Linked DNA regions of Rhodopseudomonas palustris. The protein of the gene in region 1 interacts with the protein of each later gene in a pairwise test. Links are inferred from orthologs where the notes say so. Each region holds a gene or a part of one and is shown in the gene's direction. Other genes may lie near its edges. The genes, in order: HZF03_RS03115 and dnaE.

The links.
Region 2: the proteins of HZF03_RS03115 (region 1) and dnaE interact in binary tests that used the Escherichia coli proteins (3 or more experiments, as listed by UniProt). The link is inferred for Rhodopseudomonas palustris from one-to-one orthologs.

The regions. Positions count from the first base shown.
Region 1 is NZ_CP058907.1:669,689-675,209, forward strand. Bases 1,017-4,005 are described here. They hold HZF03_RS03115 (DNA polymerase III subunit gamma/tau), read left to right. Parts: upstream 1,017-1,569; coding sequence 1,570-3,441; downstream 3,442-4,005. Other genes in these bases: HZF03_RS03105 (HIT domain-containing protein), read right to left, coding at 1,017-1,099; HZF03_RS03120 (YbaB/EbfC family nucleoid-associated protein), read left to right, coding at 3,463-3,783; recR (recombination mediator RecR), read left to right, coding at 3,881-4,005. In the rest of the region: nudC (NAD(+) diphosphatase), read right to left, coding at 1-675; more of HZF03_RS03105, read right to left, coding at 680-1,016; more of recR, read left to right, coding at 4,006-4,483; HZF03_RS03130 (hypothetical protein), read left to right, coding at 4,503-4,931; HZF03_RS03135 (AmpG family muropeptide MFS transporter), read right to left, coding at 4,972-5,521. UniProt on the Escherichia coli protein: Part of the beta sliding clamp loading complex, which hydrolyzes ATP to load the beta clamp onto primed DNA to form the DNA replication pre-initiation complex.
Region 2 is NZ_CP058907.1:3,221,632-3,228,138, reverse strand. What follows is about bases 973-4,947. They hold dnaE (DNA polymerase III subunit alpha), read left to right. Parts: upstream 973-1,291; coding sequence 1,292-4,747; downstream 4,748-4,947. Other genes in these bases: HZF03_RS14745 (caspase family protein), read left to right, coding at 4,909-4,947. Outside these bases: HZF03_RS14760 (DUF3551 domain-containing protein), read right to left, coding at 197-451; HZF03_RS14755 (DUF3551 domain-containing protein), read right to left, coding at 560-802; more of HZF03_RS14745, read left to right, coding at 4,948-6,507. UniProt on the Escherichia coli protein: DNA polymerase III is a complex, multichain enzyme responsible for most of the replicative synthesis in bacteria. This DNA polymerase also exhibits 3' to 5' exonuclease activity. The alpha chain is the DNA polymerase catalytic subunit.

The DNA.
Region 1 (5,521 bases):
GGACTCCTCGACGATCTCGCGGCGCACCGCGTCCTCGATCGTCTCGGCTGCTTCGACGAAGCCGGCGAGGCACGAATACATCCCGGCCGGAAACTGCTTCTGCCGGCCGAGCAGGCATTGGTCGCCGCGCGTCACCAGCATGATCACCACCGGATCGGTGCGCGGGAAGTGCTCGGCCTTGCAGGACGGGCAGTCGCGCTTCCAGCCGCCTTGCCCCATCGCGGTGCGGGTGCCGCAATTGGCGCAATAGCCGTGGCGCTGATGCCAGTTCACCAGCGACTTCGCCATCGCGATCGCCGAGAGCTGTTCGACCGGCAGCACGCCCTGCATCGCAAGGCCGCGCAGCTCGGCGAGACCGGCATCGGTCCGGCCGGCGAGCTTATCGGCCGCAGGGGTGCCGATCCCCATGCCGAACACGGCTGCGCCGTTTCGCAGACCGAGGAAGATCGTGCCGGGGTTGGCGCCGAGCGCCAGCGCCTCCTGGATCGTCAGCTCGGCCCGCGGGCCGCTGGCTTCGTGCTTCACAAGCAGCGAATCGCGGTGCACGACGTAGGCGCGGGTATCGCCGCGCTCCTCCATCGCCATCAGCTTGGCGTCGTTGCCGCGCAGATGCGCGGCGCGGTCGAGCACGTGGGTGACGAAGGCTGGCCGGCCGAGCGGGAAAGGTGTGCTCATCGGCTCAGCTCAACCAGATCTTGCGGCGGAGCAGGTTGATGAACTGCTGCACCTCTTCGGGATCGTGCGCCAGCGGCGGCATCACGCCCCACACCGGCCGCGGCCAGGCGACATCGCTGGAGCGCCGCGCGATGATGTGAATGTGGAGCTGCGGCACCAGATTGCCGAGCGCCGCGACATTGAGCTTGTCGCATTTGGTGACCTCTTTGAGCGCCCGGCTCACTCTGGCGATCTCTGTCATCAACTGCGCCTGCGCCACCTCGTCGAGGTCAATGATCTCGCTGACATCGGGCCGGCGCGGCACCAGCAGCAGCCACGGATAATGCGCGTCCTTGATCACCAGCACCCGGCTGAGCGGCAGGTCGCCGATGCTGATGGTGTCTTGTTCGAGCCTTGAGCTCAGCGACCAGTCGGAGGGGGACATTGCGGTTCCATCGGCCCGTTCGGGGAGGCATGGGCTCTTGTCTGTGGCGGGGACGGCGCACGGCCGCCTCGCAGTCATACCAAGCCGTCCGGACCGGCGGAAGCGCCCCCTAGCCGAAGGTCCAAGGCGTGCCAAGCGGCGTGACCGGCGACTTGCATTCGGGTCGGTTTGGCGCCAAATAGGGACCGGGAGATTGGCGGTGGACGAGCCTCTCGCCAACCGGGTCAGGTCCGGAAGGAAGCAGCCCTAACGAGGTCTGGATCGGGTCGCTCGTCAGTCTCCTACCTCATTTTTCGGCCGTGCTGCCCCGTGATCGGGGCACCGCGGCCGAATGAAGGTGGGGCCAGGACTGGCAGATGCCGGTCCGGTGTGAGGGGTGTTTCGGGCCAGCCGCATGATCCTGCCCCGTCGCAACCGCCCCGTTCCCCTCCGCAATCCGGCCCCACAGACACAGCATTGCGGACCGACCGATGAGTGACTCTGGCCTTTCCGCGACGCCGCCCGCTGCTCCTGAGCAGCCGGTCAGCGCGAGCGCGCCGGCCGGTGCCTATCGGGTGCTGGCGCGGAAATATCGCCCCAACAGCTTCGACGATCTGATCGGCCAGGAAGCGGTGGTGCGCACCGTCTCCAACGCGTTCGATACCGGACGGATTCCGCAGGCCTGGATTCTCACCGGCGTTCGCGGCGTCGGCAAGACCACCACCGCGCGCATCCTCGCCCGGGCGCTGAATTACGAATTGCCGGACGGTTCGGTGAAGGGGCCGACCATCCACATGCCGGTGCATGGCGTGCACTGCAAGGCGATCATGGAAAGCCGGCACATGGACGTGCTGGAGATGGACGCCGCCTCGCACACCGGCGTCGACGACGTTCGCCAGATCAACGATAGCGTGCGCTACGCGCCGGCCTCCGCGCGCTACAAAGTGTACATCATCGACGAAGTCCACATGCTGTCGACGGCGGCGTTCAACGCCTTCCTGAAGACACTTGAGGAACCGCCGGAGCACGCAAAATTCGTGTTCGCCACCACCGAAATCCGGAAAGTGCCGGTGACGGTGCTGTCGCGCTGTCAGCGTTTCGATCTGCGCCGGGTCGAAGCCGACGTGCTGATGACGCATCTTGGCAATATCGCGCAGAAGGAAGGCGTCGAGGTCGAGCCTGAGGCGCTCGGAATCATCGCGCGCGCGGCCGAAGGCTCGGTGCGCGATTCGCTGTCGCTGTTCGACCAGGCGATCGCGCATGCGGCCGGCCTAGTGCGCGCCGACGCGGTGCGGCAGATGCTCGGCCTCGCCGACCGCACCCGCGTGATCGAACTGTTCGACGCACTGGCGCGCGGCGATATTGCAGCCGCCTTCGCTGAATTCCGAGACCAGTACGACACAGGTGCCGATCCGGTCGTCGTGCTGTCCGATCTCGCCGAATTCGTCAATTTCGTCACCCGCGTGAAGATCGTGCCGGCGATCGCCGACAACGTTGCGTTCGGTGAGACCGAGCGGGTGCGCGGCCGCGAATTCGCCGCCAAGCTGTCGATGCGGGTGCTGTCGCGGATGTGGCAGATGCTGCTGAAGGGCATCGCCGAGGTGCAGGGAGCGACCCGCCCGGCGGCCGCCGCCGAAATGGTGCTGGTGCGGATCGCCTATGCGGCAGACCTGCCGACGCCCGATGAAGTGCTGCGGATGTTGGAGCAGAGCGGTGGCGGCGATGCGCCGGCCATCTCAGGCGGTGGTGGCAGCAGCAGTCGCGGCGGTCCGTCCGCTTCCCTGGCGTCGGCCCCGGCTTTGTCCGCTCCCAGTGCGATGATGCCGCGTAGCGCACCGACCATGAGCGCCGCAACTGCGCCGACCATGCTGCGCGGCGGCCCCGACGGTGCGGCGCGTTCGCCGGTCAGCGCGCCGGCGCCAGCGCCCGAACCACCGGCGCTGAAGATCACGACGTTTCCGCAACTCGTCGCGCTGGCTTCCGAGAAGCGCGACGTGATGACTCGGCTAGCGCTCGAAGCCGATGTGCGGCTGGTGCGAATCGAGGACGGACGGCTCGAACTGGCGCTGGAGCCGAGCGCATCGCGCAGCCTGATCAACGATCTCGGCCGCAAGCTCGAACAATGGACCGGACGGCGCTGGACCGTGATCGTCTCCAACGCGCCAGGCGAGCCGACGCTGCGCCAGCAGAGCATGGCACAGCAGAACGAACGCGAGCGTGCGGCGGAGAACGATCCGCGAGTCCAGGAAGTGCTGGCGCGATTTCCCGGCGCCAAGCTGACGGTGCGGCGCCTCGCCCCCGAGCCGGTGGAGATCGAGTCTGATATGGACGATCCCTCCGAGCGAATCGACGACGACGATTAGCGATCTGAAAGGAAACCGATCATGGCTGACTTTCTCGGCATGATGAAACAGGCTGCCCAGCTTCAGTCGAAGATGAAGGCAATGCAGGCTGAGCTCGACCAGATCGAGGTCGAAGGCTTGTCCGGTGGTGGCCTCGTCAAGGTACGGATGAGCGCCAAGATGGAGGTGCGTGGCATCTCGATTGATCCGTCGCTGATCAAGGCCGACGAGCGCGAAGTGCTCGAAGACCTGCTGGTGGCGGCGCATGGCGACGCCCATCGCAAGGCGGAAGCCGCGATGCAGGAGAAGATGCAGGCCCTGACCGGCGGCCTCGGCCTGCCGCCCGGGCTCGGCCTGGGCTAGTCTTTCTGGCCTTTCGATTCGCGCCTTAGACGCTCGTCTCGTCAATGAGAGTGGCGGAGCGGTGCGTCGTCGCGTCTGATCAACACACGGAGACCCGATGGCCGGTGCCGCAGGCCCCGAGATCGAACGTCTGATTCAGTTGCTGGCGCGGCTACCCGGATTGGGGCCGCGCTCGGCGCGCCGCGCCGCGCTGCATTTGATCAAGAAGCGCGACGCGCTGATGGCGCCGCTCGCCTCCGCCCTGCAGGTTGCGATCGACAAGATCGAAGTGTGCAGCACCTGCGGCAACATCGATTCACAAAACCCGTGCACGGTGTGCACCGATCCGCGACGGGATTCCTCGATCATCGTGGTGGTGGCTGACGTTGCGGATTTGTGGGCACTCGAACGCGCCTCTGCCACAAACGGCCGGTACCACGTTCTGGGAGCGACGCTCTCGCCGCTCGACGGCGTCGGCCCCGAAGATCTGACGATCGACGCGTTGGTGAAGCGTGCACATGACCCCGGCGTTGCCGAGATCATCCTGGCGCTCAACGCCACCGTCGATGGCCAGACCACCGCACATTACGTCACCGACCTCTTGCAGGACGCCAACGTCAAGGTGACCCGGCTCGCTCACGGCGTGCCGGTCGGTGGCGAACTCGACTATCTCGACGAAGGTACGCTGTCGGCGGCGATGCGACAGCGCACCTTGTTCTGACCCAACCGGATTGGACCTGATGACTCAGCCACGCTTGACGCTCTCGACGATTGCCGCGCTCGCCCTGACGCTCGTTGCCTCCGGGGTGTCCGCGCAAGATTCGCCGCAGGGTGCGACGCAGGCAGCGCTGCCGAAGCCGACCGCGCTGCGGGTGGGCGACATTCTCAGCGGCGAGCTGAATGCGTTGAAGACGCGGGCCAAGGGCACAAAGGGCCCGGTGTATCAGCTCGTCAGCGATCCGCGCCGGTTGCCGGCACCGTCCGGGCTGTGCAACCTCGAGAATGGCCCGGAGACCTTCCAGATTGTCCCCGCCGACGATGCCCAGGCGGCGCAGCTCAAGTCACACCGCGGCAAGCAGGTGGCGCTGAAGGTCAGCTCGGTAGCGTGCGCCAACGAGCCCGGCCAGATGAGCGAGGCGGTGGTGACGAAATGGAGTCTGGTGAAGTAAGCGACGGGCTCTCGTCGGCGTTGCGAGGAGCGGGCGGCGCCTAAACCTTCACCGGTCCGAGCGCGGCGAAATGGCCGCGGCGTTGCAGCCACGCCAGCAGCACCAAGCTCGGCGCCGCGACCGCAACGCTGATGGTGAAGAACGCCGGCCAGCCGGTGGCCTGCGCGACGTATCCGGCGCTCGCGGACAGGTAGGTGCGGCCGACGGCGGCGAGGGCGGTGAGCAGCGCGTATTGCGTCGCAGTGTGCAGCGGGTTCTGGCACAGCGCCGACAGGTAGGCGACGAAGATCACGGTGCCGATCGCGCCGGTGAAATTTTCCACCGAGATCGCCAGCGCCAGCGCCCATTGGTTGACGCCGACGGTCGACAGCCAGGCGAACGCCAGATTCGACACCGCCTGCAGCACCGCACCGATCCATAGGCTCGCCACCAGCGAATAGCGCCGCGCCAGATAGCCGCCGGCGAAGCCGCCGATCAGCGTCGCCGCCAGCCCGACGCCCTTCACGATTGCCGCATAATCATTGCGCGAATAGCCGAGATCGATCACGAACGGCGCCGTCATGGTGCCGGAAAATGCATCGGTGAACTTG
Region 2 (6,507 bases), 2.6 Mb from region 1 along the record:
GACGGCTCGGCTTCAGCAGGTCATTGCGGCCCGGCCATGATTGCCTCAGCCGTCATTCCGGGGCGCTCGCGTCAGCAAGCGAACCCGGAATCCCGCGGTGCAGGGTGAAGGGCGTCAACGCGGAACATCTCGGGATTCCGGGTTCGCGCTTGCGCGCGCCCCGGAATGAAGGCGCCTCGGGGCCTTCGCACTCGTCTCACTGCTGGCGGCGATGCTTGCGCTTCTTCTTGGTCGGCTGCTGCTGCGGCGCGGTGTACCACGGGTTGGTCATGCAATCGGCGCTGCGGCCCGAGGCCGACATCCGGCACTGCGCCATGGTGTCGTAGCTGCACTCGTCGTACCAGTCGTGATAGCTCTGATACACCCGCAGGCAGACCGGATAATCCCGCGCCTCGGCGGTGGTGGTCAGGCCGAGGCCGGCGAGCATCGCGATCAGGAGCAGCTTGCGCATCTTCGTTCGGATCCTTGTTGAGCAGCCGGTCGCGGTGGCAGCGACTCGGCGCATCCGAGAGTGTGACAGAAATCTATGACGGCGCAGGGTCGGCGCACATGCGCCGGCTCAATGCCGCCGGGCCCGGCGCGAGGCCGGCCCCGCCAGCGGCTGATACCATGGATTGGTGAGACATTGGGCGGCGATGCCCGAGGCGGCGGGCCGGCACTGCTCGATCGAGGTGTAGCGGCACTCGTCGTAGCGCACTGGGCCGTACACCCGCAGGCAGACCGGATAGTTGTCGTAAGGCTGCGCCGCAGCCGCTCCTGGCAGCGCCAACCCGGCCAGCAGCACCATCGCTCCCATTCGCATCGTCGTCTCCGCTAGCTGCGGCGCGCGGTTTCACAAGCCGCGCGCCTTCGATCCGTGCGCCAATCCCGAATGACCGTCAATGCGAGCCGCGCCGGTGAATTTCGGGGATAGTAACGTCTCGTTAACGGTCCAGGTTGCTGCGCCGGCCGCTTGCTTGACTCTAGAACGAAATGAGAACATTGTTCTTGTTATGTTCACAAGGTCAGGGAGGCGGACGATGTTGAAGATCTTCATCCAAGAAGCTGCGGCGCTGACGTCGATTGCACTGTTCATCGGCATGGTGGCGGTGTGGGCTCAGGTGCTGGCGCAGGCCTGATCGTTGGCTGCGTTGCGACCGCTTCGGCATAGCGGGGATAAGATCCCCGCCGATGCTTGCGGTGAAGGGGGAGGGAGCCCACCATTGGGCTTCCGAGTCGGTGCCGTCACGGCGACCGGTTCCGCAAACCACTCGTCCCAACCCGCACGTTTGTCTGAAGAGCCGCCGCGCCGATGAGCAACGCCGGATTCGTCCATCTGCACGTCCACTCGGCCTATTCGCTGCTGAAAGGCTCGATGAAGATCGCCAAGCTTGCGGAGTTGGCGAAGGCCGACCGCCAGCCGGCGCTGGCCCTTACCGACACCGACAACATGTTCGGCGGGCTGGAATTCTCCGACAAGCTGTCGGGCTACGGCATCCAGCCGATCGTCGGGCTCGAACTCGGTATCGACTTCGGCGACCAGGATCCGAACTCCCGCCACGGTGCGCTGGCGACCCCGGCGCGGATCGTGCTGCTGGCGGCGCGCGAGCAGGGCTATCGCAGCCTGATGCGGCTGAACTCGCGGGCGTTCCTGGAAACGCCGGTCAACCAGGTGCCGCACGTCAAGCTGGAGTGGCTCGAAGGCGAAACCGACGGCGTGATTGCGCTGACCGGCGGGCCGGATGGGCCGATTTCGCTGGCAATGTTGACCGATCCGGCGCTCGCCGCGCAGCGCTGCGAGCGGCTGCAGCAGGCATTCGGCGATCGGCTCTATGTCGAGCTGCAGCGTCATGGCACCGAGGCCGAGCGCCGTGCCGAAGGCGGGCTGATCGATCTTGCCTATGACAAGGGCCTGCCGCTGGTCGCGACCAACGAGCCGCATTTCGCCAGCACCGAGGACTACGAAGCACACGACGCGCTGTTGTGTATCGCATCCGGCAAGCTGATCGCCGAAACCGATCGCATTCAGTTCACGCCCGATCACCGGTTCAAGACCCGCGCCGAGATGGCGGTGCTGTTCGCCGACCTCCCCGAGGCCCTGGCATCGACGGTGGAGATCGCACAGCGCTGCGCCTACCGGCCGCTGACCCGCAAGCCGATCCTGCCGCTGTTCACCGTCGGCGCCAGCGTCAGCGACGCGGCGGAAGCAGCCGCCGCCGAAGCGGCCGAGCTGCGCCGCCAGGCCGAGCAGGGCCTCGCCAAGCGGCTCAGCGTTCACGGCCTGTCGCCGGGGACGACAGAGGAGGACTACAACAAGCGGCTCGCCTTCGAGCTCGACGTCATCACCCGCATGAAATACGCGGGCTACTTCCTGATCGTGTCGGACTTCATCAAATGGGCCAAGGCCCATGGCATTCCGGTCGGTCCGGGCCGTGGTTCGGGCGCCGGCTCGCTGGTGGCGTATTCGCTGACGATTACCGACCTCGATCCGATCCGGTTCGGCCTGCTGTTCGAGCGCTTCCTCAATCCGGAACGCGTGTCGATGCCGGACTTCGATATCGACTTCTGCCAGGATCGCCGCGGCGAAGTAATCGAGTATGTGCAGCATCGCTATGGCCGCGATCAGGTGGCGCAGATCATCACCTTCGGTACGCTGCAGGCGCGCGGCGTGCTGCGCGACGTCGGCCGCGTGCTGCAGATGCCATACGGCCAGGTCGACAAGCTGACCAAGCTGGTGCCGCAGAATCCGGCGGCGCCGATCACCCTGAAGCAGGCGATCGAAGGCGAGCCGAAGCTGCAGGCGGCGCGCGACGAAGACCCGATCGTGGCGCGCGCGTTCGATATCGCGCAGAAGCTCGAAGGCCTGACCCGCCACGCCTCGACCCACGCGGCCGGCATCGTGATCGGCGATCGCCCGCTCAGCGACCTGGTGCCGCTGTATCGCGATCCGAAATCCGACATGCCGGTGACCCAGTTCAACATGAAATGGGTCGAACCGGCGGGTCTGGTGAAGTTCGACTTCCTCGGCCTGAAGACGCTGACGACGCTCGACGTCGCGGTGAAGCTGCTCAAGCAGCGCGATATCCATGTCGACCTGCACACGCTGCCGATCGACGACGCGCCGAGTTATCAGATGCTGGCCCGCGGCGATGTCGTCGGCGTGTTCCAGGTGGAAAGCGCGGGCATGCGGCGGGCGCTGATCGACATGCGCCCCGACCGGTTCGAAGACATCATCGCGCTGGTGGCGCTGTATCGGCCGGGCCCGATGGCGAACATCCCGACCTACTGCGCCCGCAAACACGGCGACGAGGAGCCCGAATATCTGCATCCGATGCTGGAGCCGATCCTGAAGGAGACGTTCGGCGTCATCATCTACCAGGAACAGGTGATGCAGATCGCGCAGGTGATGGCTGGCTACTCGCTCGGCGACGCCGACCTGCTGCGCCGCGCGATGGGTAAGAAGATCCGCGCCGAGATGGACAAGCAGCGCGCGATTTTTGTCGAAGGCGCGGTGAAGAACGGCGTCGCCAAGGACGCGGCCGATACCATCTTCGACCTTTTGGCGAAGTTCGCCGACTACGGCTTCAACAAGAGCCACGCGGCCGCCTATGCGCTGGTATCGTACCACACCGCCTATATGAAGGCGCACTATCCGGTGGAATTCCTCGCCGCGTCGATGACGCTGGAAATCCACAACACCGACAAGCTGTCAGAATTCCGCGCCGAGGCGCAGCGGCTCGGCATCAAGGTCGAGGCGCCGTCGGTCAATCGCTCCGGTGCGACCTTCGAGGTCGGCCCGAATACGATTTTCTACGCGCTCGCCGGCCTGAAGGGCGTCGGCATGCAGGCGGTGCAGCAGATCGTCGAGGCGCGGGGCGATCGGCCGTTCACCTCGCTCGCGGACTTCTCCGCGCGGGTCAATCCGCGCGCCATCAACAAGCGCGTCATCGAATGTCTTGCTGCCGCCGGTGCGTTCGATTGCCTCGATTCCAACCGCGCCCGTGTGTTCGGCGGCGCCGATGCGATCGTCGCGGCCTGCCAGCGCAATCATGAAGCCGCGACCAGCGGCCAGAACGACATGTTCGGCGGTCTGGCGGACGCGCCATCGATCATCCTGCCGCAGCTCGAGCCGTGGCTGCCGGCGGAACGCCTGCGCCGCGAATACGATGCGATCGGCTTCTTCCTGTCAGGCCATCCGCTCGACGACTACGCCACCGCCTTGAAGCGGCTGCGGGTGCAGTCCTGGGCGGAATTCTGCAAGGCGGTGAAATCCGGCGCCACCGCCGGCAAGGTCGCCGCCACAGTGGTGTCGCGGATGGAGCGGCGCACCAAGACCGGCAACAAGATGGGCATCATCGGCCTGTCGGATCCGACCGGGCATTTCGAGGCGGTGCTGTTCTCCGAAGGTCTGGCGCAATATCGCGAGGTGCTGGAGCCTGGCGCCGCGGTGCTGATGCAGCTCGGCGCCGAACTCCAGGGCGAGGACGTTCGCGCCCGCGTGCTGCATGCCGAGCCGCTCGACGCCGCGGCGGCGAAGACTCAGAAGGGCCTGCGCATCTTCCTCCGCGACACCAAGTTCCTCGACTCGGTCGTCAAGCGGCTGCAGCCGCCCGAGACCAAGGTGGCGGGCGGCAACATTGCGCTGGTGCTGCGGCTTGATCCGCAGACCGAGGTCGAGTTCGATATTCCCGGGCGCTACCACGTGTCGCCGCAAATTGCCGGTGCGATCAAGGCGGTGACGGGCGTCGAGCACGTCGAAACGCTGTGACCACGGCCTTGTTCTCGCGCCACGGAATACGGACGGCGAGGGCGGTATTTGTCCGCGAACCGCTCGCGGCTTGTTCAATCGCCATTCAGATTGGGACGCGCTGAAATGCGATCCGCGGCGCTGCGCCGGTTCCGGCTGCGCCCTTGCAACGGGTCCCGGCCATGCGTCTCAATCATCTTTTCTCGGTCGTCTCCACCGTCCTCGTTGTTCTGATCGCCGGGCCGGTTGGTCCTGCGGCTGCACAGCAGCAGGAAAAGCGCATCGCGCTGGTGATCGGCAATGGTGCCTATGCCAAGGCGCCTCTCTCGACCGCCGCCAATGATGGCGGCCTGATCGCGCAAACCTTGCAGGCGGCAGGCTTCGACGTCAGCGGTGCCCGCGACCTCGACGGCGACACGCTGCGCGGCGCCTTTCGCGACTTTGTGAAGAAGGCCGAGGACTCTGGTCCCGACACCGTCGCGGCGGTGTATCTGGCCGGCTACGGCGTGCAGTACGCCGGCGAGAACTACTTCATCCCTGTCGACTCGCGGCTGTCGCGCGACACGGAGATTCCGACCGAAGGCCTGCGTATCAGCGACTATCTACGCCAGCTCGCGGCGCTGCCGCTGAAGACCAGTGTCGTGGTGCTCGATCTGGCGCGCGAGCAGCCGTTCGTGCCCGGCGGATCGGTCGCCTCGGGTCTTGCCATGGTCGAGCCGAACCCGAAGATGCTGATCGCCTTCAACGCCGCGCCCGGCACCGTGGCGCCGGAGGAGCGCGGCGCCTACGGCGTCTATGCGCAGGCGTTGGCCGAGATGGTCCGCACCGGCGGGCTCACGCTGCCGCAGCTGTTCGATCGGGTGCGGCTGCGCGTCAATGAAACCACCAAGGGCGCGCAGGTGCCGTGGGATACGCAGAGCGTGGAGTCGAACTTCATGTTCTTCGATCGCGCGCCCGATGCACCGCCGCTGCCGGCGCCGGATCAGGCGCTGCGTAGCAAGCCGATCCGCGACATGGGTGCCGCCGAAGCGTATGCGGCGGCGCTCGATCGCGACACGCTGCAGGCTTACGAAGACTTTCTTGCGGTCTATCCGAACGATCCTCTGGCCAAGCGGGTGAGGGCGATCGTCGCCGCACGGCGCGAGGCGATTACTTGGCGGCGGACGTATCGCGTCGATACGCCGGATGCCTACTGGTCATATCTGCGCCGCTATCCGCGCGGTCCGCACGCGGCGGACGCCCGGCGCCGGCTGGAGATCCTCGCCGCTGCACTGGAGCCGCCACCGAGCTTCACGGTGATCGACTATGACGTGCCGCCGCCGCCGCCCGACGAGATCGTCTATGTCGACCGTCCGGTGCTGATGTTCAGCGATCCGGTGTTCGACTTCGCGCCGCCGCCACCGCCGCCGGTGTTCTTCCTGCCGCCACCGCCGCCGGACTTTGTGGTGCTGCCGCCACCGCCGCCGCCGATCGGCCTGTTCTATCTGCCGCGGCCGTTGTTCGTGCCGATTCCGGCCTATGTCCGGCCGCCGGTCTATGTGCAGCCGCCGCCGAACAACATCATCTTCGCCAACATCCACAACACCACCGTGATCAATCAGGTGATCAACCAGCCGTCGGCCGCTCCCGCCAACCCGGCCGCGCCGGTGGTGAGCCCGCCGGTGACTGGGCCTGCGGTTGCGACCCCTGGCGCGCCTGCGCCGGCAGTCACCGCGGCGGCGGTCGCGTCAGGCGCAGTACTCGGCGCGGCGCTGCCGGCCGCCGCGCTGCATCGCGCCACG